Regions from separate parts of the Thiohalobacter sp. genome, predicted to be linked through region 1. Evidence: riboswitches for the same ligand, from Rfam matches in the RefSeq annotation. Region 1 holds a riboswitch; the other holds the start of a gene.
The links. A riboswitch is a leader RNA that binds a small molecule or an ion and turns the genes downstream of it on or off. The one in region 1 is predicted to bind cobalamin.
Positions count from the first base shown of each region.

Region 2: another riboswitch for cobalamin. It lies ahead of btuB (TonB-dependent vitamin B12 receptor); the one in region 1 lies ahead of MVF76_RS05710 (ribonucleoside-diphosphate reductase subunit alpha).

Region 1 covers NZ_JALTON010000037.1:50,225-57,851, reverse strand. Annotated here, with positions in the region: gene carA (glutamine-hydrolyzing carbamoyl-phosphate synthase small subunit) at 1-729, opposite strand, end outside; gene dapB (4-hydroxy-tetrahydrodipicolinate reductase) at 875-1,696, opposite strand; gene metE (5-methyltetrahydropteroyltriglutamate--homocysteine S-methyltransferase) at 1,765-4,059, opposite strand; gene MVF76_RS05715 (LysR family transcriptional regulator) at 4,159-5,058, shown strand; cobalamin riboswitch at 5,067-5,290, shown strand; gene MVF76_RS05710 (ribonucleoside-diphosphate reductase subunit alpha) at 5,491-7,627, shown strand, end outside.
Region 2 covers NZ_JALTON010000031.1:21,350-28,976, reverse strand. Annotated here, with positions in the region: gene MVF76_RS04775 (cob(I)yrinic acid a,c-diamide adenosyltransferase) at 1-434, opposite strand, end outside; gene MVF76_RS04770 (energy transducer TonB) at 447-1,148, opposite strand; gene btuB (TonB-dependent vitamin B12 receptor) at 1,155-2,981, opposite strand; cobalamin riboswitch at 3,110-3,340, opposite strand; gene MVF76_RS04760 (hypothetical protein) at 3,477-3,929, shown strand; gene MVF76_RS04755 (sulfurtransferase TusA family protein) at 4,035-4,265, shown strand; gene MVF76_RS04750 (TetR/AcrR family transcriptional regulator) at 4,579-5,178, shown strand; gene MVF76_RS04745 (ABC transporter ATP-binding protein) at 5,224-5,982, opposite strand; gene MVF76_RS04740 (FecCD family ABC transporter permease) at 5,976-6,962, opposite strand; gene MVF76_RS04735 (HAD family hydrolase) at 6,965-7,621, opposite strand.

The DNA of each region.
Region 1 (7,627 bases):
GCCGTTGGACAGGAACACCCCATCCGGCTTCAGCTCCATGGCCACGCTGGCCGGCGTCTGCGCCGGGACCACGGTGACATGGCAGCCCCGGTCGACCAGCATGCGCAGGATGTTGCGCTTGACCCCGAAGTCATAGGCCACCACATGCAGCGGCAACTTCTCGTCGATGGGATGCGGCGCCTCGGGCAGACCGCCCTCCAGCGTCCAGGTGCCCTGGGCCCACTCATAGGGCTGATGGGTGGTGACTTCCTTCGCCAGGTCCATGCCCTTGAGGCCGGGGAAGGCCCGGGCGGCTGCCAGTGCCGCCGGCTCGTCCACGCCCTCGCCGGCAACGATGCAGCCGTTCTGGGCGCCCTTCTCGCGCAGGATGCGGGTCAGGCGTCGGGTGTCGATGCCGGCAATGGCCACCACCCGGTTGCGGACCAGATAGTCCTCCAGCGAACACTCTGCGCGCCAGTTGCTGTGGATCAACGGCAGGTCGCGGATCACCAGCCCGGCGGCATGGACGTGCGAGGACTCCTCGTCGATCTCGTTGCAGCCAACGTTGCCGATATGGGGACAGGTCAGGGTGACGATCTGGCGCGCATAGGAGGGATCGGTGAGGATTTCCTGATAGCCGGTCATGGCGGTGTTGAACACCACCTCGCCGACCGTCTCTCCCTCCATGCCGATCGACTCGCCACGAAAGACGCTGCCATCGGCAAGGACCAGCAGGGCAGGTTTCCTCAACGGGACCTCCAGCTCGCATACAGAAAGCGGGAGGACCCCGCTTCAGGCCATCCCGCTGTTTCCAAAAGCCATTTTCCGAGGGTGTCGCCCAGAACGGACGACCACGCGCTGAGGCGGTATTGTACGCCAAGCCCGCCGCGGGTGTCTACGGCGCCGGGAGTTCCTTCAGGCCCAGCACGTCCTGCATGTCGTACAAGCCTGCCGGGCGACCGGCCAGCCACAGCGCCGCGCGCACCGCGCCGGTGGCGAAGGTCATGCGGCTGGAGGCCCTGTGGGTGATCTCCACCCGCTCGCCGATGCCGGCGAACATGACCGTGTGCTCGCCGACGATGTCGCCGGCTCGGATGGTCTCGAAGCCGATGGTCCTGCGGTCGCGTTCGCCGGTGTGGCCCTGGCGGCCATAGACGGCGCAGCTTTCGAGGTCCCGGCCCAGGGCCTCGGCCACCACCTCGCCCATGCGCAGGGCGGTGCCGGAGGGCGCATCGACCTTGTGCCGGTGGTGGGCCTCGATGATCTCGATGTCCACCTCGTCGCCCAGTACCCGGGCGGCCATGTCCAGCAGCTTCAGGCACAGGTTGACGCCGACGCTCATGTTGGGCGCGAACACGATCGGCACCCGCTGCGCTGCCTCGGCAATGGCCGTCTTGCCGGCCTCGTCGAGACCGGTGGTGCCGATGACCAGCGCCTTGCCTCGCTCGGCGCACACGGCAACGTGGTGCAGCGTCGGCCCGGGGCGGGTGAAGTCGATGAGCACGTCGAAGGCATCCGCCGCCGCCGCGACATCGGCGGACAGCGGCACGCCCAGCGCGGGCTGACCGGCGAGCACCCCGGCATCGGTGCCCAGCAGCTCGTGACCCGGGGCCTCGAAGGCCGCCGTCACCTCGGCGTCCCCGCTCTGGCCCACGGCCTCGATCAGGGCCCGGCCCATGCGCCCGGCGGCGCCGGCAATGGCTATGCGTGTCGTCATCGGTGGCAGTTCCCGCAGTCGAAATCAGGCAGGCGGGAAGCCTAACCGAATTCCCGCGAGGGTGCGACTCAGGCCCTGTTCCGGGCCGCGATGGCTGTCCGCATGCGCCGGGCCGCCGCCACCATGTTGCGCAGTGCCGGCTCGACCTCGGCCCAGCCGCGGGTCTTGAGGCCGCAGTCGGGATTCACCCACAGCTGCTCCGCCGGAATACGCTCCGCCGCCCGCTGCAGCAGCGCCACCATCGATTCCACGGTCGGCACATTCGGCGAGTGGATGTCGTAGACGCCGGGGCCGATGTCGTTCGGGTACTCGAAGTCGACGAAGGCATCCAGCAGCTCCATCTGCGAACGCGAGGTTTCGATAGTGATGACATCGGCATCCATGCCGGCGATGGCCGCAAGGATGTCGTTGAACTCCGAGTAGCACATGTGGGTATGGATCTGGGTCTCGTCGCGGACCCCCGAGGCGGTCAGACGGAAGGCGGCCACCGCCCAGTCCAGATAGGCGGCCTGTTCCGCGCGACGCAGCGGCAGACCCTCGCGCAAGGCCGCTTCGTCGATCTGGATGATGCGGATGCCGGCCGCCTCCAGATCGCAGACCTCGTCGCGCAGGGCCAGCGCGATCTGTCGGCAGGTGTCGGCACGCGGCCGGTCGTCGCGGACGAAGGACCAGTTGAGAAGGGTCACCGGGCCGGTGAGCATGCCCTTCACCGGCCGCTCGGTCAGCGACTGGGCGAAGCGCGCCCACTCGACCGTGATCGGCCCCGGGCGCCGGACGTCGCCATAGAGGATCGGCGGCTTCACGCAGCGCGACCCGTAGGACTGTACCCAGCCGAAGCGGGTGATGGCGAAGCCGGCCAGGCGCTCGCCGAAGTACTCGACCATGTCGGTGCGTTCGGGCTCGCCGTGGACCAGCACGTCCAGACCCAGCGCCTCCTGGCGACGAATGATCTCGGCGATCTCATCCCGCAGCAGGCCCTCGTAGGCCGCCGTGTCCAGCCGCCCCTGGCGATGGTCGCGCCGCCACTGGCGGATCTCGGCCGTCTGCGGAAAGGAACCGATGGTCGTGGTCGGAAACGGCGGCAGCCGCAGCCGGGCCTGTTGCAGGGGACGCCGCACGTGGAATGGCGCGTGGCGAGACAGGTCCTCCGCGCCAATGCCCGCCAGCCGCCTGGCCACGGCCTCGCTGTGCAGACGCGGATCGGCCCGGCGTGCCGCGATCGCCGCACGGGCAGCTTCCAGCGCCGGCAAGGCGTCGACATCGCCAGCCAGCACCCGCCGCAACAGGGACAACTCGTCGAGCTTCTGCACGGCGAAGGCGAGCCAGCCGCGCAGGCCCGGATCCAGACTGTCCTCCAGTTCCAGATCCACTGGCACGTGCAGCAGGGAGCAGGAAGGCGCAACCCAGAGCCGTTCGTCGCCGATGCGCTCGCGCGCCTGCGTCAAGGGTTGCAATGCGGCATCCGGGTCGGTCCGCCACACGTTGCGGCCGTCGATCACGCCCAGCGACAGCACCTTGTAGGGCGGCAGCCGGTCGAGCACGGCATCGAGCTGGTCGGCACCGCGCACCAGGTCGACATGCAGCCCGGCCACCGGCAGTCGCGCGGCGAGTCCGAGATTGTCGCCCAGCGCCCCGAAGTAGGTGGTCAACAGCAACCGCGCGCGGCAGGACTGCAACGCATGGTAGGCCCGCTCACAGCCCTGCTGCCAGGCTGGCGGCAGATCCAGCACCAGCGCCGGCTCGTCCACCTGCACCCAGTCGGCCCCCTCGTCGGCCAGCCGCTCCAGCACCTCGCCATAGGCCTCGACCAGCGGTTCGAACAGGTCCAGGCGGTCGAATCCGGCGACCCGCGACTTGGCCAGCCACAACCAGGTGACCGGACCTATGAGCACCGGCTTGAAGGGCAACCCCTGGGCGCGCGCCTCGCGCACTTCCTCGAACAGGCGTTCGCTCGAAATCCGGAACCGCTGCCCCGGCGCCAGCTCCGGCACCAGATAATGGTAGTTGGTATCGAACCACTTGGTCATTTCGCAGGCAGCCAGCGGCGCACCGTCGATGGTCGTGCCGCGGGCCATGGCGAACTGCAGGTCCAGGTCGACTGTGCCTCCCTGCCAGCCGAAGCGGGGCGGCACCACGCCCAGCAGGGCGGCATGATCGAGCATGCTGTCGTAGAAGCTGAAGTCACCGACCGGAATCAGGTCCAGACCGGCCGCGCGCTGCAACGCCCAGTGGCGGGTCCGCAGCTCACGCCCCGTGGCCTCCAGTTGCGCGCGGTCGATGTCCCCGCGCCAGTAGGCTTCCAGGGCCGTCTTCAGCTCCCTGCGCGCGCCGATGCGCGGGAATCCCAGATTGTGTATACGCATGTTGCCGCTCCCTGTTGTATCGGCTGACGGCGGCGAGTATGGTGAGCCGAGGACACTGAATCAAACTCAAATTTTTCACTGCGTCACTGAATTTCATTCATGTTCCTGGAGCTCCGCCATCTGCGCACGCTGCAGGCGCTGGCCGAGACCGGCAGCCTGGCCGGCGCCGCCCGCCGTCTGCACCTCACCCAGTCGGCCCTTTCGCATCAGCTGCGCGCGCTGGAAACCCATTTCGACACCCCGCTGCTGCGCCGCGGCACCCGGCCATTGCGGCTCACCGCCGCGGGCGAACGCCTGCTGGCGCTGGCGCGCCAGGTGCTGCCGGCCGTGGCCGATACGGAGCGGTTTCTCAAGTCCGATGAAGCTGCCGCCGCAGGCCGCCTGCACCTCACCATCGAGTGCCACGCCTGCTACGACTGGTTGCTGCCGCTGCTGGAGGACTTTCGCGACCGCTGGCCGGAAGTGGACATCGACATCCACGCCAGCGCCTTCGACGCCCTGCCCGCACTGCTCGCGGGCGAGGTGGACCTGGTCATCACCTCGGACCGCAGCCGCCACCGCTCGCTGCACTTCGAACCCCTGTTCGACTACGAGGCCCTGCTGGCGCTCGCACCCGATCACCCCCTCACCCGGCTCAAGCGCATCCAGCCCCGGCACCTCGCCGACCAGACCCTCATCACCTACCCGGTGCCACGCTCACGGCTGGACCTGTTCGGCCGCTTTCTCGATCCCGCGGGCGTGGAACCGGCCGCCGTTCGGCCCTGCGAACTGACCGCCGTGATCCTGCAGCTGGTGGCCAGCCGGCGCGGGGTCGCCGCCCTGCCCGACTGGGTGCTTCGGGACGCGCTCGAACGGGAACGGCTGGCCGCACGGCCACTGGGGCGCCATGGCCTGCGCGGACGGATGCTGGCGGCCATCCGCGCCGCCGACGCAGATCTGCCCTGGCTGCGGGACTTCCTCGACCTGGCACGGAAAATGGGGGCTTGCAAGGCACCCTGAACCCCACTATCTTGTGGTTCGTCTCCGGTGCCACCCCAATCCCTTGGGGTGGCTGCAAGAGGGAACCCGGTGCGAATCCGGGACTGACGCGCAGCGGTGAGGGGGAACGAAGGCCGCGCGGCACCGCACCCCGCGGTGCCAGGCACTGTCCGCAGAGGATGGGAAGCCGCGGCCCCAGGCCACATCTGTTCTGCCCCCGAGTCCGAAGACCTGCCGGAGACGACGGCGTCCGCCCGGTCGGCGGCCCGTCCGTAACCCTCGCCTTCGCGTAACAGGCGTCGGGGATGGCGACCCCTTGCGGTTCGCCGGCCGGCCACAAGCCGGCAGACCCAGGTCTTCCCCCACCGTTGACGCGCAGGCGCCCGACCCCAAACCGACGGAGGAGGAAGCGCCATGCCACGACAAGCCCCGACCCCGGGCAGCAACGATCCGATGCCCGGCGTCCCGTTCGCCGGGTCCGCCACAATCCCGCCGACCCTCGACGAGGCGGCCGCGCGCTCGCCGGCAACCACCAGCCACGCGGTGATCCGCCGCAACGGTGCCCGCACCCCCTTCGACCCCACCAAGATCGCCGTGGCCCTGACCAAGGCCTTCCTGGCCGTGGAAGGCGGCCAGGGCGCGGCCTCGCGGCGCATCCACGACACGGTGGCGGCACTGACCGAGGACGTGGTGGCCGCCCTGCTCCGGCGCCAGCCCCAGGGCGGTGCCGTGCACATCGAGGACATCCAGGACCAGGTCGAGCTGGCGCTGATGCGCGGCGGGCATCACAAGGTAGCCCGCGCCTATGTGCTGTACCGCGAACAGCGCGCCCGCGAACGGGCCGCGAGCGCACCCGCCGCCGAGTCCGGGAACGAAGCGCCGCGTCTGAACCTGCGCCGTGCCGACGGCAGCCTGGCCACGCTGGATCCCGCCCTGCTGCGCACCCGTATCGAGCGTGCCTGCGCCGGCCTGGCCGGCGCCGACGCCGGTGCCATCCTGCGGGAGACGGAACGCAACCTGTACGACGGCATGCCCGAGCAGGATGTCGGCCAGGCGCTGATCCTCGCCGCCCGCGGCCTGATCGAGCAGGACCCCGATCACGGGCGCGCGGCGGCACGGCTGCTGCTCGATCGCCTGATCGACGAGGCCCATGCCTTCGTGCTCGATACCCGGCCCGATCTGGACCGGCTGCCGCCGGAGGACCCCTACGCCGACTACTTCGAGCGCTACGTCCGCAAGGCCATCGACACCGAACACCTGGACCCCGAACTCGGCCGCTTTGACCTGGCCCGGCTCGCCGCGGCACTGAAACCGGAACGCGACCGGCAGTTCGGCTACCTCGGCCTGCAGACGCTCTATGACCGCTACTTCCTGCACCACGAGGGCGTGCGCTTCGAACTGCCCCAGGCCTTCTTCATGCGCGTGGCCATGGGCCTGGCCATCCGCGAAATCGACCGCGAGGCACGCGCCATCGAGTTCTACGAACTGCTGTCATCGTTCGATTTCATGAGTTCCACGCCCACCCTGTTCAACGCCGGCACCCTGCGCCCGCAGCTCTCGAGCTGCTACCTGACCACCGTGCCCGACGATCTGGATGGCATCTACAGCGCCATCCGCGACAACGCCCTGCTGTCCAAGTTCGCCGGCGGCCTGGGCAACGACTGGAGCCGGGTGCGCGGTCTGGGCGCCCACATCAAGGGCACCAACGGCACCAGCCAGGGCGTGGTGCCCTTTCTCAAGGTCGCCAATGACACCGCCGTCGCGGTCAACCAGGGCGGCAAGCGCAAGGGGGCCGTCTGTGCCTACCTGGAGACCTGGCACATCGACATCGAGGAATTCCTGGAGCTGCGCAAGAACACGGGCGACGAACGCCGCCGCACCCATGACATGAACACCGCCAACTGGGTACCGGACCTGTTCATGAAGCGGGTGGCGGAGGACGGCGACTGGACCCTGTTCTCGCCCGACGAGGTGCCGGACCTGCACGATCTCACCGGCGCCGCCTTCGAGGCCCGCTATGCCGAGTACGAGGCCATGGCCGAGCGTGGCGAGCTGCGCGTGCACAAGAAGCTCCGCGCCCAGGATCTCTGGCGGCGTATGCTGGGCATGCTGTTCGAGACGGGGCATCCCTGGATCACCTTCAAGGACCCCTGCAACCTGCGCTCGCCGCAACAGCACGCGGGCGTGGTGCATTCGTCCAACCTCTGTACCGAGATCACCCTCAACACCTCCGACGACGAGATCGCGGTGTGCAACCTGGGCTCGGTCAACCTGGCCGCCCACGTCGACGACGAGGGGCTGGACACGGAGAAACTGGCGCGCACCGTGGGCATCGCCCTGCGCATGCTCGACAATGTCATCGACATCAACTACTACAGCGTGCCCCAGGCCCGCCGCGCCAACCTGCGCCACCGGCCGGTCGGACTGGGGCTCATGGGTTTCCAGGATGCGCTGCATCGCCTGCGCATCCCTTACGCCAGCGAGGCCGCGGTCGAGTTCGCCGACCGCAGCATGGAGGCCCTGTCCTACTTCGCCATCCAGGCCTCGACCGAGCTGGCCGAGGAGCGGGGCCGCTATCCCAGCTTCGACG
Region 2 (7,627 bases), on a different contig from region 1:
AGGGTCTCGTCGCGTGACAGGCTGAACAGCCGGCGCTCGGCACGGCGGCAGACGGTGCGCGCGACATGGGCCAGTGCCGCGGCCCGGCAGCCGCCGGGGAGGATGAATTCCTTCAGGTAGGGCAGATCGGCATTCAGCGCGTCGAGTCGGGCTTCCAGGTGTTCCACCTGTTTCGCTTCCATACTGCGATGATCCGGGATGGACAGCTCGCCGCCGAGATCGAACAGGTCGTGCTGGATGGCGGTGAGATCGCCTGCGACCTCGCTGGCCGGGTCGATCTCGGTCAGCAGCAAGCCGATCTGGCTGTTCAGCTCGTCGACCGTGCCGAAGGCCTCGACCCGCGGGTGGTCCTTGTCCACGCGGTTGCCGTCACCGAGACCGGTACTGCCGGCGTCGCCGGTGCGGGTGTAGATCTTCGACAGGCGGTGGCCCATGTCTCTCCTGCCTCAGCTGTCCGTCAGCCGGTATTGTACCGGCAGTTCCAGCACCCGGCTGCCGTCGATGAGCCCGGCGGCCAGCCTCACCCGCTGCACCCGGCCGAGGGCCTCGCGCGCCGAGCGGTCGAGCAGGCGGTGCCCCGAGGGCCGGGTGATGCGGATGTCGTCGATTCGCCCGTCGGCATGGAGACGGAAGCCGAGGACCACGTCGCCCTCCCAGCCGAGCCGGCGCGCCAGCGGCGGATAGCGGAAGTGACGGGCCAGGGCGAGGCGGATGTCGGCGAGGATGCGGCTGGCGGCCATGGCCTCTGCGCGGGCCTCGGGCGGCGTGGCGGCTGCGTCGGCAGTCCCGGCCCGGGGAAGCGACGCTGTGGCGGGTTCCACTTCGACGATATGCGGCGCGGGCGGTGCCGACGGGCGCACGGCCTCCCGGGGGGTCGCTGCCGGTACGGCGGGTCGGGTCCGGACCGCGTGCCGTTCGGCCACCTCCGTTTTCACGGCTGTGGAGGCTTGCGGTGTCTCAGCGGCCGCCTGTGCGCTGGCTGTGGTACCGGCCTGCAGCCGTACCGAGAGGGCCGATGCCTGCGGTGCGGCAGGCGGTGTCGATGGCCCCCAGGCTGCAAGCAGTACCGCATGGATCAGCACCGAGGCGAGCAGCATGGCCGCCAGCGGGCGGCCATCGGTGAGGGGCTGTACGACACCGGACGACATGCCCGATCAGCCCTCCGGACGATAGCGCAGGGTGAGCATGAAGTTGCGGCCGTCCTGCGGGTAGTAGCTGACCAGCTCGTAGTCGCGGTCGAACAGGTTGGCGGCGCGCAGTCCCAGGGTCCAGTCGCGTGCCGGCTGCCAGTCCAGGCGCAGATCGACAGTGGCGTAGCCGCCGATGGCGCGGGTGTTGGCGAGGTCGTCATAGCGCCGGCTCTCCGCGCGCAGGGTGCCGCCGAACTGGATTGCGCCGAATTCGCGGTCGAGATCGATGCGCAGCGAGCGTCTGGCGCGTCGGGTGAGCTGGTTGCCCCGGTTGGCGTCGTCGCCGCGATGTTCCGGGTCCATGAAGCCGGCGTTGGCGCGGGCGTCCCATCCACCGATGCGGCCGGCCAGTGTCAGTTCCAGACCGCGGATGCGCGCCTTGCTGATGTTCTGCGGAACGAAGCTGCTGTCGAAGGCGATCAGGTCGTTGATACGGGTTTCGTAGATCTGGGCAGCCCAGCGCAGGCTGCCGGCCAGCCCCGAGAGGCCGAACTCCAGGCTCTTCGAGGTTTCCGGCTGCAGGTTCGGGTTGCTGAAGCCCGGGAAGTAGAGGTCGTTGAAGGTGGGCGCCTTGAAGGCGGTGCCGTAGCTCGCGGTCAGCCGCAGCCGCTCGCCCAGGTCGTGGCCGACCGCCAGGCTGCCGGTGGTGTGGCCGCCGAACTGCTCGTTGTCGTCACGGCGCAGGGCGGCCTCCAGGTCGAAGCGACCGAAGTTGCCGAGGTACTGGGCGAACAGGGCCTTGTTGTCACGGCTGGAGCGGTCGTAGGCCGTGGTCGAGGATACCCGGTCGTCGTACCAGTCGCCGCCGAAGGTGACCAGGCCCGCTGCACCGAGCGGTGTGTCGATCTGGATGCCGGCGCTGTTGCGGCGGGTGTCGAAGCGGGAGGCGGCGCTGCCGTCCTTGAAGTTGTCGGCCTCGTCGCGGCTCTGGCCGACACGCAAGCCCAGCCGCGTCTCGCCCAGCGGCAGTTCGAGGCTGGCGCCCAGCACCTGCTGCAGCCCGTCGGTCTCGTTCTGGAAGCTGCCGTCGTATTCGACCTCGGTGTCGGCGCGCAGCAGGCTCAGGTCCAGGCTCGCCCCATTGTCGAAGCGGGTGCCGGCGCGCAGCGACAGGGAGAGGTTGCGATAGCCGTCGTCGTCCGGTTCCTCGGTGAAGCAGCCGGCGAAGGCAGTGGAGGAGCCGGTGCAGGCATTGAAGCCGTCGGTGTCTTCTCCGGAGAGCTGCAGGTTGTACCAGTGACGGTCGCCGCCGCCGCTGACGCCGCCGCTCAACAGCCGAGTGTTGTGCGTGCCAGTCCCTGCATCGAGACGCAGCCGCGTGTCCCCGCCGCCCTTGCGGGTGAAGATCTGGATCACGCCGCCGATGGCCTCCGAGCCGTACAGCGCCGAGCGCGGGCCGCGCACGATTTCGATGCGATCGATCTGGTCCACCGGGAAGTCCTGGAAGGCCGCCGCACCGGTGGTTGCCGAACCGACACGGATGCCGTCGATGAGGAACAGGACATGGCTGGAGTTGGTGCCGCGCAGGAACAGCGAGGTCTGCTTGCCACGGCCGCCGTTGTTGGCCAGGGTCACGCCGGCCAGGCCGGACAGCAGTTCCTCCACCGACCGGGCCTGCAGGCGTTCGATGTCGGCGCGCGTGATGACGGTGATCGAGGCCAGGGTCTGGTCGGCGGTCTGGGCGGTGCGGGTGGCGGTGACGACAACCGGTGCCATCTCGTCGGCCAGCGCAGGCAGGCTGATGGTGCAGCAAAGGCTCAGGGCCAGGGGCAGGGCTCGGGGGCGAAACATCATGTCGGGCTAGGCTCTCGTGTCGGGGCGCGCACCCGCGCGCCGGTTGCGGTCTGTGGTGGCAAGCGAGAGCGGGGACGGGGAAACGGAACCGGGCCGTTGCGCCGCTGTGCCGCCCTCCGCAGCACATCACACGAACGCCTCAGGCCGGTCTCCGGGCTCGCGAGTGGAAAGCCGGGCTTTCCGGGCCGATCGCCTTCCCGTGTCATCGACACAGTGGCTAGAGGATCGGCCCCTGACTCACCTACCGTTGCGGGGGCAGCGCCGGACTTGCACCGGGGTTCTCCGGGGCGCACCGGCTTCCCGTTTCACCCGCGGCCAGGGGAAGGGCCGCGGGCACCTGAAGCAGGGATGGCGGCAATTTACGCAGCCACCCTGGGGGAGTCAAGCCGCCATGCGGGGAATGTGCTTAAATTGGGCCGCAGCAGGGAATCAGGGGGCGTCGTCGTGGTTGAAGTCGTGACGACGCCGGCCCCGACCACGAGGAACCGAGCCATGAACCGCGCCGAGACACCGACGCAGAATCCCTTTCTCGAGGCCTTCCGGGGCAGCTTCCATGGCGTGCTGCGCTGGCCGCAGCTGGATGCGCTCTGGGAGGTCGTCCGCCGCGATGCCGACGGTGGCTGGTACATCTATGCCGTGGGCGAAACCCCGCCCACCGACACCGCCGAGCCGGAGCAGCTGCTGCGCTTCATCGACGAGGTCGACGCGCTGCTGCGGCGCGAGCACGGCGAGGACTACTGCGGCATCGTCTACACGGATTCCTTCGAGGCGCCGGCCTACATCAAGATCTTCGATCCCAACAACCTCGGCGTCTCCTGCGGCTTCTCCGACAATCCCCCCAAACCCGGCTGGATCCTCTCCAAGATCCCGCCCGTCGATCTCGAGGCCGACGGACCCCTCCCCGGCAACCGCCGCCGCTGGTGGCAGCGCCTGTTCGGGGGCTGACCCCGCCCTTGTCCACCAGTGGCTTGCCCTTGACAGGACCGTTCGCCTGGTCTAAATAAGTAAACGTTTACTAACTTATTGGCGCACGGCGCCAGGAGGCGGGAGATGAGCACATTCGACACGGAACTGGACGCACGCGGTCTCAATTGTCCGCTGCCCATTCTTCGGGCCAAGAAGAGCATCGCCGGCATGAGCAGCGGCCAGGTGCTGCGCATCCTGGCCACCGATCCGGGCTCGGTGAAGGACTTCGAGGCCTTCTGCAAGCAGACCGGCAACCAGTTGGTGGCGTCCAATGATGCCGGCGGCGAGTTCGAGTTCTTCATCCGCAAGGCGTGACGAAGCGGGGCGCGGAGGGCTTCCGCGCCCCGCCGGGTGATACATGCCAGCCCCCATATTGCAGCCGGGCGGAAGCGGGCGGCGGGCAACTTGTTGCGCTGGTGGACGATGAACCGGAATTCGACCTCTTTGTCTCCGCGTGCATTTTGTGGCCGCCCGCATCCTGCTGCGGCCCTGACGGATTTTTGCTCGGTCTCGGGGACGCTTCACTCAAGCCGTAGCGACGGCCACGGCTTGAGTGCCAGCCCTCCCCGAGCCCGGCTGCAAATCCGCCATCATCCGCAGCCCCTGGTGCACTATGGGGGGTAAACGCATGAAGGCCGCCGAGCGGCGGGCGGCGATCCTGGCAGTCGCCAAGGTGCTGTTCGCCGATCGCGGCTATCACGGGGTGTCGGTGGATGAGATCGCCCGCCGGGTCGGCGTCAGCCCGGCGGTGCTCTACCGCCATTTCGAGTCCAAGCAGGTCCTCTACGAAACCGTACTCGGCGAGATCGCGGCGCGGCGCGAGAGCTATGTCGAGGCCATCCTTGCCGAGCCGGATGACTTTGCCCACGTGCTCCGGCGCATGACCCGCGTCTACGTCAATGCCGTGGCCGAGGACCCGGACTACCTGCGCATGGAACTGCACAGCGTGCTCGAGGGCAGTTCCCAGGCGCGCGCCTTCTTCGAGAACCGCTGGCGGCCCTTCGCCGAGTTCATTGCCCACTCCCTGGCCGAAGTCGGTCGCCAGACCGGCCAGCGCACGCCGGATGCCCGGGTCGCCGGCCTGATGTTCCAGGGCATGGTGCGCGAGGCCTTGTACGAGAAGTGCATTCTGGAGTCGCCGCAGGTCAAGGACATCCCCCTCGAAGCCCTGACCGACCGGCTGGTCGAGCTGTTCCTGCGCGCGGTGCTGCCGGGTGGCATTGCGTAGCCTGGAGGGAGGCCGAAGGCCGCAGTCAGGGGGCTGCGGCGGGCATCAGTCGGCGACCCAGACCCTGCCTCCCTCGCAGTCGAGTTGCCGCAGCGGGCAGCCGAACAGCCGTGACAGGCGCGTGGCTTCAAGCAGTTCAGCCGTCGGTCCGGTCTCTGCCTGCCCCCGTCCGAGCAGCAGTACATGATCGCAGCTGCGCTGGGCCTGGTTGAGATCGTGCAGCACCATGACCACGGCGTGGTTGCCGCTTGCGGCCCGTTCCCGCAGCAGGGCAAGGATCCGCTGCTGGTGGGCCAGGTCGACGTGGTTCAGGGGTTCGTCCAGCAGCATCAGCGCCGGGTTCTGCACCAGCAGGGTGGCGAGCGCCACCCGGCGCCGCTCGCCGCCCGACAGGGTACGCACGTCGCGGTGCTCGAAACCGCCGAGATCGACGGCCGCCAGCGCCGTGCGCGCCGCGGCCCGGTCGGCCTCGCCCTCCCAGCCCCAGGGGCCGAGCCAGGGGTAGCGGCCGGTGAGCAGGGTCTCGAGCACGCTGGCCGGGAAGGCGTCACCGTCGTCCTGGGCCATGAGTCCGAGGCGCCGGGCGCGGGCCCGAGGCGCGAGGTTGTCGATGGGTGCGCCGTCGAGCCGGATGGCGCCGGCGGCGGGGGGCAGGAGGCCGGCGAGGCTGTGCAGCAGGGTGGACTTGCCGGCGCCGTTCGGCCCCAGCACGCCCCAGCATTCGCCCGCGCGCACGTCCCAGTCGAAGGGGGCGCACAGGCGGCGTTCCCCTGCCTGCAGGACGAGGCCGCGAATGCTCAGCACGACCGGCTCCGCAGCAGCAGGAACAGGAACAGGGGTACGCCGATGAGCGCGGTGAGTATGCCCACCGGCAGTTGCATGGGCGCCATCAGGTTGCGCGCCGCGGCGTCGGCCAGCACCAGCAGGCTGCCGCCGCCGAGCACGCTGGCCGGCAGCAGCAGGCGGTGGCCGCGGGCGCCGGCCAGCCGCAGCAGGTGAGGCACGATCAGGCCGATGAAGCCGACACTGCCGGCAAGACCGACGGCGGTGGCCGTGGCGGCAGAGGCGATCAGGTACAGCAGCGGCCGCAGCCGCGTCACCGGCACGCCGAGTGCGGCGGCGCTGCGGTCACCGCGTACCATGAGGTCGATGGGACGCGCCAGCAGCAGGCCGGCCACAGTCAGCAGCAGCAACAGCCAGAGTGCCGCTCCCGGCTGCCAGGCCTGGGCCAGGTCGCCCATCAGCCAGAACAGCATGCCCTGTACCCGGCCCGGGGGGCTGAGGGTGAGCAGGAAGGCGATCAGCGCGCCCCAGCCGGCGGCGAGGATGATGCCGGTCAGCAGCATCCGGGTCGGATCGCCGCGCCGTTGCGGCCCCGCCAGCGCGAACACCAGCAGCACCGCCCCCAGCGCGCCGGCGAAGGCGCCGAGGTTGATCACCCAGCCCGACAGCCCCAGCAGCATCAGTCCCAGCGCCGCCACGGCCGCGCCGCCGGAGGTGCCGAGCACATAGGGGTCGGCCAGGGGATTGCGCAGCAGCACCTGCATCAGCACCCCGGACAGCGCCAGCAGCCCGCCGACCGCGAAGGCGGCCAGTACCCGCGGCAGGCGCAGTTCGGTGACGATGCGCGCGAGCAGGGGATCGCCGCGACCGGAGAGGGCATCGAAAAGCTGGTCGACGCCCAGTGGCAGGCTGCCCAGCGCCAGGCCGGCGGCGAGGCTGGCCGCGGTCACCGCCAGCAGGCCGAACAGCAGCGGGGCAGGGCGGCGGGCCGGCACCTCCATGGTCAGTCGCGCAGGCTGATGACCGGCCAGCCGCGCTCGTGGGCGATGCGGCGCAGGGTCTCGTCGGGGTCCACGGCCACCGGGCGGTCGACCCGTTCCAGCAGCGGCAGGTCGTTATGGGAATCGCTGTAGAACCAGGTATCCCTCAGGTCGCGGCCCTGCTCGGCGAGCCACGCCTCCAGGCGCCGGACCTTGCCGTCCTGGAAACAGGGGATGCCTGCGGGGCGGCCGGTGTAGCGCCCGTCGCGCATCTCGGGCTCGGTGGCCAGCAGGTGGCAAACGCCGAAGCGCTCGGCGATGGGCTCGGTGACGAAGCGGTTGGTGGCGGTGATGATGACCAGCTCGTCCCCGGCCGCGCGGTGGCGCTCCAGCAGGTCGCGGGCGGCCGGCAGCATGATGGGCTCGATGAAGGTCTCCACGAAGGCCTCGCGCCACTGATAGAGGCGTTCGGGCGGGTGGGCGGCCAGCGGGGCCAGCGAGAAGGCCAGGAACGCCTGAATGTCCAGCGAGCCGGCGCGGTACTGTTCGTAGAAGTCCTGGTTGCGGGCCTCGTATTCGTCGCCGTCGACGATGCCGTGCTCGACCAGGAAACGCCCCCAGAGATAGTCGCTGTCCCCGCCGAGCAGGGTGTTGTCGAGATCGAACAGGGCCAGACCCACGGATGC